Regions from separate parts of the Methylobacterium sp. 142-1Y genome, predicted to be linked through region 2. Evidence: riboswitches for the same ligand, from Rfam matches in the RefSeq annotation. Region 2 holds a riboswitch; each other region holds the start of a gene.
What was found. Region 2 has a riboswitch for cobalamin ahead of AC3AOF_RS15040 (TonB-dependent receptor). Riboswitches for the same ligand answer to the same signal wherever they lie in the genome.
Positions count from the first base shown of each region.

Region 1: another riboswitch for cobalamin. It lies ahead of AC3AOF_RS05665 (TonB-dependent receptor); the one in region 2 lies ahead of AC3AOF_RS15040 (TonB-dependent receptor).
Region 3: another riboswitch for cobalamin. It lies ahead of AC3AOF_RS20760 (CbtB domain-containing protein); the one in region 2 lies ahead of AC3AOF_RS15040 (TonB-dependent receptor).

Region 1 covers NZ_CM173224.1:1,193,698-1,196,899, reverse strand. The annotation lists gene AC3AOF_RS05665 (TonB-dependent receptor) at 1-1,951, opposite strand, end outside; cobalamin riboswitch at 2,209-2,413, opposite strand; gene AC3AOF_RS05660 (extracellular solute-binding protein) at 2,678-3,202, shown strand, end outside.
Region 2 covers NZ_CM173224.1:3,311,478-3,314,679, reverse strand. The annotation lists cobalamin riboswitch at 1,055-1,248, shown strand; gene AC3AOF_RS15040 (TonB-dependent receptor) at 1,419-3,202, shown strand, end outside.
Region 3 covers NZ_CM173224.1:4,536,691-4,539,892, reverse strand. The annotation lists gene AC3AOF_RS20775 (prephenate dehydrogenase/arogenate dehydrogenase family protein) at 1-281, opposite strand, end outside; gene cobO (cob(I)yrinic acid a,c-diamide adenosyltransferase) at 481-1,086, opposite strand; gene cobU (bifunctional adenosylcobinamide kinase/adenosylcobinamide-phosphate guanylyltransferase) at 1,083-1,652, opposite strand; cobalamin riboswitch at 1,715-1,914, shown strand; gene AC3AOF_RS20760 (CbtB domain-containing protein) at 1,946-2,122, shown strand; gene AC3AOF_RS20755 (CbtA family protein) at 2,209-2,955, shown strand; gene AC3AOF_RS20750 (DUF1636 family protein) at 2,952-3,202, shown strand, end outside.

The DNA of each region.
Region 1 (3,202 bases), 2.1 Mb from region 2:
TCACCGTATTGGCGAAGTCGCTGAAGACCGGCCCGACATCGTTGACGCCGAGCCGCGCCACCCAGCCCGGCGCGAAGGCGTAGGCCAGCCAGACATTGGTGACGCGCTGGGGCACGTCGACCGGGACGTTGCCGGTAAACGACACCGCGGCGCCGTTGATCGTCTGGGCGAAGTTGTCGTAGCGGGCCCGCAGCAGGGCGGTGTTGGCCTCGATGCGCCACGCATCGGACAATTGGTAGGCGAAGGCGACCTCGACGCCGCGGGACGACTGGCTGCCGACCTGGGCCACCTCCGTCGGCCGGTCGGGGATCGGGGTCAGCAGGTTGTCCTTGCGGATGTGGTAGGCGGCGAAGGTCCACTCGCCGCGGCCATTGTCGAACAGGCCCTTGGCGCCGGCCTCGACCTGTTCGCCGGTGGCGAGCTGGAACTGCGATTGCGCCACGCTGGTGGTGATCAGGCTGCCGAGGGGATCGGCGGCGGTGGCGTATTGCGCGTAGAGGGCGAGGTCGGGCGTCGGATTGTAGACGGCGGCGACGCGGGTGCTGACGGAATCGAAGGTCTTCTCGAAGGCGGTCGACGCGAGCGGCCGGTTCACCGCCACCCGGGGGGCGTCGTAGCGGACCCCCGTGACCAGGGCGAATTGTGGCGTCAGCTCCAGCCGGTTCTCGGCGAAGACCGAGGCCTGGCGGGTGCGCGAGACGATGTCGGTGCGGGTGCCCGTGAGGTTGATGAAGCGCCCTTGGGCGAAATTGTACGGATCGACGACGCTCTCGCCGTCGAAGGGGGAGTTGCTGTCGCGGCGGAAATCGACGTGGTTGACGTCGAAGCCCAGGACCGTCGACGTCTTGAACCCGAACAGGCTGCCGCGGAACGTGGCATCGAGGCGGTTGCCGATCTGCTCCTCGTGATGGAAGATCTCGATATAGTCGCTGCGCTGGATCAGGCCGGTCGCCGGCTGGTAGGTATATTGCTCGACGTCGCGCCAATGCCGCTCGGTCGAGAGGCGGTAGGCGGTGTTGCGGATCGTGATGTCGGGAGTCGGGTTCCACTCGGTGCGCAACTGCGTCCAGTTGTCGAACCAGGCGATCTGCGAATCCCGGATGTTGTAGTTGGTGAAGCGCAAGCGGTCGGGTACCCGGCCGCCGACGAGCGGCGAGCCCCAGTAGCGGGTCGGCTCGTTATAACCGAGGTCGTGCGAGAGCGTGACGCTCAGGTCGGGCGCCGCCCGCCAGGTCACCGCGGCCGAGAGGGCGAGATTGCGGAAATCGCCGTCGGGCTTCACCCAGCCGTCGGCCCAGTTGCCGCTGAGATTGAACCGGTAGGCCAGGTTCTCGCCGACCGGCCCGCCGCTGTCGAGGGCGAGGCGTGCCAGGCCGTCCGAGCCGATCGCCGCCCGCGCCTCGCCGATGGGCGTGAAGACCGGCTTCTTCGGCACCACGTTGATGATGCCGCCGATCGCGCCCTCGCCGTAGAGCACCGAGGCCGGGCCGCGCAGGACCTCGATCCGCTCCGCCGACCAGGTGTCGAACGGGAAGGTGACCGTACCGGCCCCGACATAGAGCCGCGTGCCGTCGTAGAGCTGCTGCACCGAGCCGGCCCCGGCGAAGCCCCTCGCCGTGAAGGCGAGGTTGCCGTTGCCGGGCGCCGCGATGCTGGTGATGCCGACGGCGTTCTGGGTCACCGCCTCCTCGACGGTGTTCTGGCCCCGGGCCCGGACGGTCTCGCCGCTGATGATGTCGAGGCTCGCCGGGGTCTCGAGCGGGGTGAGGCCGAGGCGGGACCCCGAGCGCGACGGCGTCGCGAGGTTGAGGCCGGGCGCGGCCTCCTCGCGGTTGCGGCCCCCCGCGACGTCGATGCGGTCGAGGCTGATCTCCTCGGCGCAAGCAGGGGCGGCAACGAGCAGGACGGTGGCGGCGAGGGCGGTGGAGCGACGGGCGCGGAGCGCGGGCATGGAAGAGTCCAGGGCAGGATGGCGCCCCGTCCGTAGCCGGTCTCGCAAAAAATGTAACGTTATAAAGTTACATTTCCACTCTCCCGGACGATCTGCAGGACGCATTGCGCGCGTCCTGTCGGCGGATCGGGAGGGGAGGGGAGCGAGCATGGCGGGACGGCGCGAGGCTGTGGCACGTCACCGCGAACGACAGCGGGGCGAAGGCTCCTCGCCTCTCGCCTCGACACCCATCAGGACACCCCGCCCGACGTGCTCGCGTGTGACCACGGCTGACGGCAGGTCTCCTGGCTCACGGGTCAGCGCCTGCCATCGTCTTCCCAGGGAGCGTCGAGGATCCCCAGTGACGTAAGGTGATGGAAGGCTCGCCGCTTACAGTTGCGGGGGCAGCCGCGGCTTCGGGCTCGTCACCCTCACCGCGTTCCCTTTTGATCCCCGGAGGGAACCGTCGGAGGCAAGCTTAGCGATTCGGTTACGAAGGAGCAATGGTGATCGCGCGGTCGCTCACGGGGGCGATGCGCGGCGCCTCGCCGGATGGGCCGCCCGCGCAGTGGCGATCCGGTCCACTGTCCCCCCGGTCGATGGCGCAACGCGGCGCGGAGCCCGGCGACCTGTCGCAACGGCAGACTTGACGCCCTAAAATATTAGTGCACCAATGGATGAAAGTATGGAGCGATCCGTCGTCGCTCAAGGGCCGGCAGAGCCCGCAGGCAGCAAAACGGGGGAAACATGACGATCACACGCCGCAATGCGGTCGCGGGGCTCGCGGCCGGGGCGGGGCTCGTCCTCGGCGGGCGCGCCTGGGCGAACCTCGCCCTGCCGACCTCGCCCGTCGTCGTCACGGTGGTGGATGTCGCGGGCAACCTGGCGCTCACCCAGAAGGCGATCGAGGCCTATCGCCGGGCAAAGCCCGGCATCGTCTCGCGCTTCGCCTTCACCAAGGCACCGGCGCCGGAACTGCCCTCGAAGCTGAAGGCCCAGCAGGCCGCCGGCCGGGTCGACATCGACCTCGTGCTCACCGGCACCGACGGCATCGCCGCCGGCATCGAGCAGACGCTGTGGATCGACCTGAAGCCCTATGCCGGCCAGTTGCCGAAGCCCGCCGACATCTATCAGCCCGCCGCGCTCAGGCTGAACGGCCTGGCGCAGGGCCAGGGCCTGTGCGTCGCCTGGTACCCGTCGGGCCCGCTGATCGAGTACATGCCCGAGCGGGTGAAGACGGTGCCGACGAGCGCCGAGGAGCTTCTGGCCTGG
Region 2 (3,202 bases):
AAATCAGTGTCTATATGCACATGACTTTCCATATTCACTCCGCATCGGAAGCACATTGCAAGCTGATGAATGCAGGTCTTGAAAGCGTTGGCATACCAACGATCGGGGGAAGCTGCGGTTAAAATTGTATTTTACCGACTCATGACTTAGGATATCAGCGCCGAACCCAGATAGAACAATTAGATTATGATATCGTACGGCGTAGTGCAGACAGTTTAGTCAGCAAATTATCTCGGACGGGTAACGATCTACGAAACGCCGAAGGCCTGAAATTGGGGGGCTATGGGTGACAATATGCGCGTTTAAGGTTGTGCCGTCGTTCTAGCAGCAGCGCCCGCAGAATGGCGGCGTCGAACTAGGCGTCCGCGTTGCCAGGGGCACCCCCGCCGAATCGCGTGAACAGCACACGACTCGAGGCGCCGCGGGATGCGTTGCGTAGACCGGCCAGCAGCGTGCCTTCGTAGGCAGCCTCAGGGACGAGGCGAGCCCGGGTCACGTTGGCCGGCGGCGCCGGACGGCCCGTCCTGCGTCAGGCCGTCAAAGCCTCTGCAGCCTGGAGGTCCCAGATTTAGGTGTCCCATTAGGCCAAACCACGACTCGGTAAAATAATCTTCGCCGGAACTTTTGCCGGCGCCGGAGATCGCACGATGAAACTGAAACACAATGGCTCGCTGCTGGACCTGCAAAATGCCGCCCTCGACTGCGGGGTGTTCGGGGATTGGTCATGGCACGACCGCGAGGGACTGCATCGGTTCCGCTCAGATGAAGGCGAAATCCTGCACTGGTGGCCACGCACTGGAACCGTCGTATTCCAAGGCCGGCCGGGTCCACGGGGCGCCATCTCACTCCGGTGCTCATGCGCTAGGATGTCAACGACGATGGCGTGCGGGTCATCCGCGCGCGTGCGGTCACCCGCTGAAGCATTGGAAGCCGGGTGGGGATCTTCCCCAACCCGGCTTTTTTCGTGCCGAAGCAAACTCCACCGCAGCATTCGCCGGCATCGGTGGTGCCTGCGCCGCCGCGCGCCGCCTCACTTGACCGCGTGCCGTATCGCCGCGTAGCTGGGCTCGACGGTTCCCTATGGGGATTAAAAGGGAATGCGGTGAGGGCCCAGGTCCTAATCCGCAGCTGCCCCCGCAACTGTGAGCGGCGAGCCCTGCATCACCGACGTCACTGGGGTCATCCCGGGAAGACGATGGAGGGCGGTGACCCGCGAGCCAGGAGACCGGCCGTCAGCCGTGGTCACATGTGGGCCGCGCCGGACGGGGTGTTCCGGTGCCTCCACGGTGACGTGCCACTGCCGTAAAGGCTCCCTTGTGACCGCCGTCTCCCGTTCCTTGTTCCTCGCGGCTCTCGCCGCGGTCAGCCTCCCTGCATCTGCCTTTGCCCAAGACGAGATCCGTCTCGACGAAATCGAGGTGACGGCGCCGCTTCCCAGCGTGGCTGGGGCCGCCAGCGCCGGCTATCCTGGTGGCACCACCGGCATCGGCGGCGGGCTGCGCCCCGTCGACGCGGCGAGCGCGGGCATCATCAGCGGCGCAGCGATCAACAGCCGCCCGATCACTCGCCCGGGCGAGGTGCTGGAATCCGTGCCGGGCCTGATCGTCACCCAGCATTCCGGCGAGGGCAAAGCCAACCAGTTCTTCCTGCGCGGCTTCAACCTCGACCACGGCACCGACATCGCCATCCACGTCGACGGTATGCCGGTGAACATGCGCACCCACGCCCATGGCCAGGGCTACGCCGACCTCAACTTCCTGATCCCCGAGCTCGTCGGCGCGGTCGAGTTCCACAAGGGGCCGTACTTCGTCCGCGACGGCGACTTCGCCTCGGCGGGGTCGGTGCGGATCGACTATCTCGACAAACTCGACCGCAACATCGCGCTCACCACGCTGGGCAGCTTCGGCTTCAAGCGAGGGCTCTCGGCCGCCTCCGTTCCGCTCGGTGCGGGAAACCTCCTCGTGGCAGGCGAAGCGCAGACCTATGACGGGCCATGGGTCGTGCCCGATGCCCTTCGCAAGCTCAACGGCGTCGCCCGCTACAGCCAGGGCACCGCGACCGACGGATTCGCCGTCACCGGCATGGCCTACTGGGCCAAGTGGAACGCCACCAACCAGATCCCGGAGCGAGCGGTGGCGGAGGGCATCATCGGCCGCTACGGCACGCTGGATCCGACTGATGGCGGCGATACCGGGCGCTTCTCGCTCTCCGGGCGCTGGAGCCAGTCGGATGCCGGCGGCATCACCCGGGCCTCGGCCTACGTGATCCGCTACCAGATGAACCTCTGGAACAACCTCACCTACTTCCTCAACGACCCCGTCAACGGCGACCAGTTCCGCCAGCGCGATGCCCGCGTGCTCGGCGGTGGCGAGATCTCCAGGGTCTTCCAAGGCGACCTGTTCGGGTTGCCGATGGAGAACGAGATTGGTGTCCAGACCCGCACCGACGACATCCGGGTCGGGCTGTTCAACACAACGGCACGGCAAACCCGCTCGACGGTGCTTGACGACCACGTGTTGGAAGCGAGCGCCGCGTTCTACTACGAGAACCGGGTGCGCTGGACCGACTGGCTGCGCACCAGCGTCGGCTTCCGAGCCGACGGCTACTACGCCGATGTCCGCTCCGACACCCCGGCGAATTCGGGCCGCGCTCGCGACAGCATCGTCAACCCGAAGCTCGGGGCGGTGTTCGGGCCGTGGGCGGATACCGAGATCTACCTGAACTACGGCGGCGGTTTCCACTCGAACGACGTCCGCGGCGTCACCGCGACGGTCGATCCGGCAAGCCCGCTGTTCAACATCAGCCGCTCGCCCTTCCTGGTCCCCTCGACGGGCTACGAGGTCGGGATCCGCAATCGCTCCATCGCCGGGCTGGAGACGAGCCTCGCGCTGTTCCGGCTCGACTTCGCTTCCGAGAACCTCTTCCAAGGCGACACCGGCACCACCGAGCCGAGCCGGCCGACCCGCCGTTTCGGCATCGAGTGGAGCAACCATTACGCCCTCACGCCCTGGCTGCGGCTGGAGGGCGACCTGACGATCACCAACGCACGCTTCTCCGACCATGACCCCGTCGGCCAGCGCGTGCCGGAGGCACCGACCACCATCGCCTCGGCGGGCGTCACGTTCGGCGAGGGCCAGGGTTGGTTCGGTAGCTTGCGCTTCCGCTATTTCGGCCCCCGGCCCCTGATCGAGGACAACTCGGT
Region 3 (3,202 bases), 1.2 Mb from region 2:
CCGACATCGAGGACGAGTGCGCCGGGAATCAGGTGCGGGGCGACGTCGCGCACCACCGAGGCGAGGGTCGAGACCGGGGTCGCCAGAATCACCACCGGGCAGGCGGCGGCCTCGGCGAGGCCGCACCGCGCGACGCCGGCCGCCGCGAAGGCGGAATCGGGCGCGAACGGGTCGTGGACCCGCAGCGAGAACAGCGGCGCCAGATGCGTGGCGACGAGGTGGCCGAAGGCGCCGAAGCCGATCAGGCCGAGGGCGGGAAGCGGGATGGGGGAGGACGGCACGGGAGACCTCGGATGGGAGCGAGGCCGGCGGGTCCTGGTATCCTGGAGCCTCAACCGCCGGCATGTCGCAGCGGTTGAGAGATGACGAGCACCCTGCCGCTTAACTGAGCGGCGCGTAATAGAGTCCGGACAGGAAGAGGCTGGTCATGGCCGAGCCTCTACGCCGATCCGGCCCGGGTCGTCAATCGGAACGCGTCGATCAGAACTCGATCCCCTCCTGGGCCTTCACCCCGGCGGCGAAGTGGTGCTTGACCTGCCCCATCTCGGTCACGAGATCGGCGGCGGCGATCAGCTCCGGCTTGGCGTTGCGGCCCGTCACCACGATGTGCAGGTCCGGCCGGCGCCGGCTCAAGGCCTCCACCACCTCCGCGAGCGGCAGGTAGTCGTAGCGCAAGGCGATGTTGAGCTCGTCGAGGATCAGGAGCCGGACGGTCGGATCGGCCATCAGCGCCTCGGTCTGCGTCCAGGCGGCACGCGCCGCCGCCACGTCGCGGTCGCGGTCCTGGGTCTCCCAGGTGAAGCCCTCCCCCATCGTGTGCCAGGCGACCTGATCGGCGAAACGCTCCAGGGCGAAGCGCTCGCCGGTCTCCCAGGCGCCCTTGATGTACTGCACCACCCCGACCCGCCAGCCGCGGCCGAGCGCGCGCAGCATAAGCCCGAAGGCGGCGGTCGACTTGCCCTTGCCCGGGCCGGTATGGACGATGAGCAGGCCCTTCTCGATCGTCTTGCCCGCCACCTCGGCATCCTGCACCGCCTTGCGCTTCTCCATCTTGGCGCGGTGGCGCGCCGCCTCGTCTCCGCTCATCGATCGTCTCCCTTGATGATCATCGGCAGCCCCGCCACCACCAGCACCACCCGGTCGGCGATGGTGGCGAGACGTTGATGAAGGCGGCCGGCTTCGTCGCGGAACCGGCGGGCGAGCGCATTCTCCGGCACGATGCCGAACCCCACCTCGTTCGAGACCAGCACCAGCGGCCCCGGTGCCGCCTTGCACGCCTCGATCAGAGAATCGCGTTCCGCCGCCAGGTCGGCCGCCTCGTCCAGCATCGCGTTGGTCAGCCACAGGGTCAGGCAATCGACCAGCACGGGCCGGCCGGCCGGCGCTCCCCGGATCACCGTTGCGAGGTCGCGGGGCGCATCGACCGTCTCCCAGGGCGGGGGCCGGCGGGTGCGGTGCTCGGCGATGCGAGCAGCCATCTCGTCATCCCAGGCTTGCGCCGTCGCGACGTAGCGCCAGGGGCCTGCTTGCGCCTCGATCAGCCCCTCGGCGTAGCGGCTCTTGCCCGAGCGGGCGCCGCCCAGCACCAGGGTCAGGCGCGGGGCGGCGCGATTCCGGTCCGGCACGGGCCTCTCCTCGTCGAAATCTGGCATCGAAAACCTCGGGGCCGGAGGTGTCGCGGCAGCCGGCGTCGATTGCAAGCCCGTTCCCGACCCGCTAGGGTCGGCGCGACGGTGCCTCGGTGACGAGGTGAAAAGGGAACGCGGAAGCCGGAAGCCTCCGGCGGGCCGCGGCTGCCCCCGCAACTGTGAGCGGTCGAACACGGTCCGCCATCGGCCACTGGAGCGATCCGGGAAGGCGGTGGGCCGGCACGAGGCCGCGAGCCAGGAGACCTGCCGTCACCCCTTCTCTCTCGACGCCGCCGGTGGGGCGGCAGGAGTTCGTCATGGTCGCGATCACCCGGTCTCTCTCCCCCGCCCTGGTCGGCGAGCGCCTGAGCGCCGTCCTCCTCGCCGCCACCCTCGGCGTCGGCCTGCTGTTCGTCTCCGGCTTCGCGCCGGTGGTCGCCCTGCACAACGCCGCGCACGATTGGCGCCACTCCGCCAACTTCCCCTGCCACTGACCAGGGCCGAATCCTTTCGGGCCGTGCGGCCTGCGCCCTGACCGGGCGTGGGCCCGCGGCCCTTTGGTCGTGCAGGTGATCCTCCCATGACGAAACGTCTGCTCGCCGCGGCCCTGGTCGCCGGCTTCCTGGCCGCATGCGTGGCCTCCGCGCTGCAATTCGCCCTCACCTCGCCGCTGATCCTGGCGGCGGAGAAATACGAGACCGCCGAGGCCGTCGCCCCCGCCCGTCACGCCTTCGCCAACCCGCTGATCGTGCTCGCCCATGCGGGCCACGACCATGGGGCCGAGCCGCAATGGCAGCCGGCGCCCGGCCTGCCGCGCCTCGCCTTCACGGCGCTCGCCACCCTGGTGAGCGGCGTCGGCTACGCGCTGCTTCTCGGCGCCGTGCTGGTCGCGACCGGCCGCGCGGTGACGCCCTCCGAGGCGCTGAAGTTCGGCATCGGCGGCTTTCTCGCCGCCAGCCTGGCTCCGGCGATCGGGCTGCCGCCGGAACTGCCCGGCATCGCCGCGGCAGGGCTCGAATCGCGCCAGCTCTGGTGGGTGGCGACCGCGCTCGCCACGGCGATCGGCCTCTACCTGGTGGCAATCCGCCGCGGGCCGGCCGCGATCGGCCTCGGCCTCGCCCTCATCGTCGCGCCGCATGTCTGGGGCGCCCCGCACGGGCCCGAAGAGATCTCCGCGATGCCGCCGGTCTTCGCGGCGCAGTTCGCGGCCCGGTCGCTGGCGATCGGCTTCGCCTTCTGGGCCGTGCTCGGCCTCGCCTTCGGCTGGGCCTGGGAGGCGGTGAGCGGGTCGAAAGGCGTCGCTCGCCGCAGCGAGGTGGCCGCGTGAGCGAACCCGTCACCCTCTACGTCTGCACCACCTGCCGCGACGCCGCCGATACAGGCGAAGGTCCCCGCGCCGGGGCCCGCCTGCACGACGCGCTGGCGCAGGCCCTCGCGGCCCGGCCCGGGGCGCCGATCCGGATCGAGCCGGTGGAATGCCTCTCGGTCTGCAAGCGGCCCTGCACGGTCGCGGTCGCGAGCCCGGGCCGCTGGACCTACGTCTACGGCGACCTCGACCCGAACATCGCCGCCGA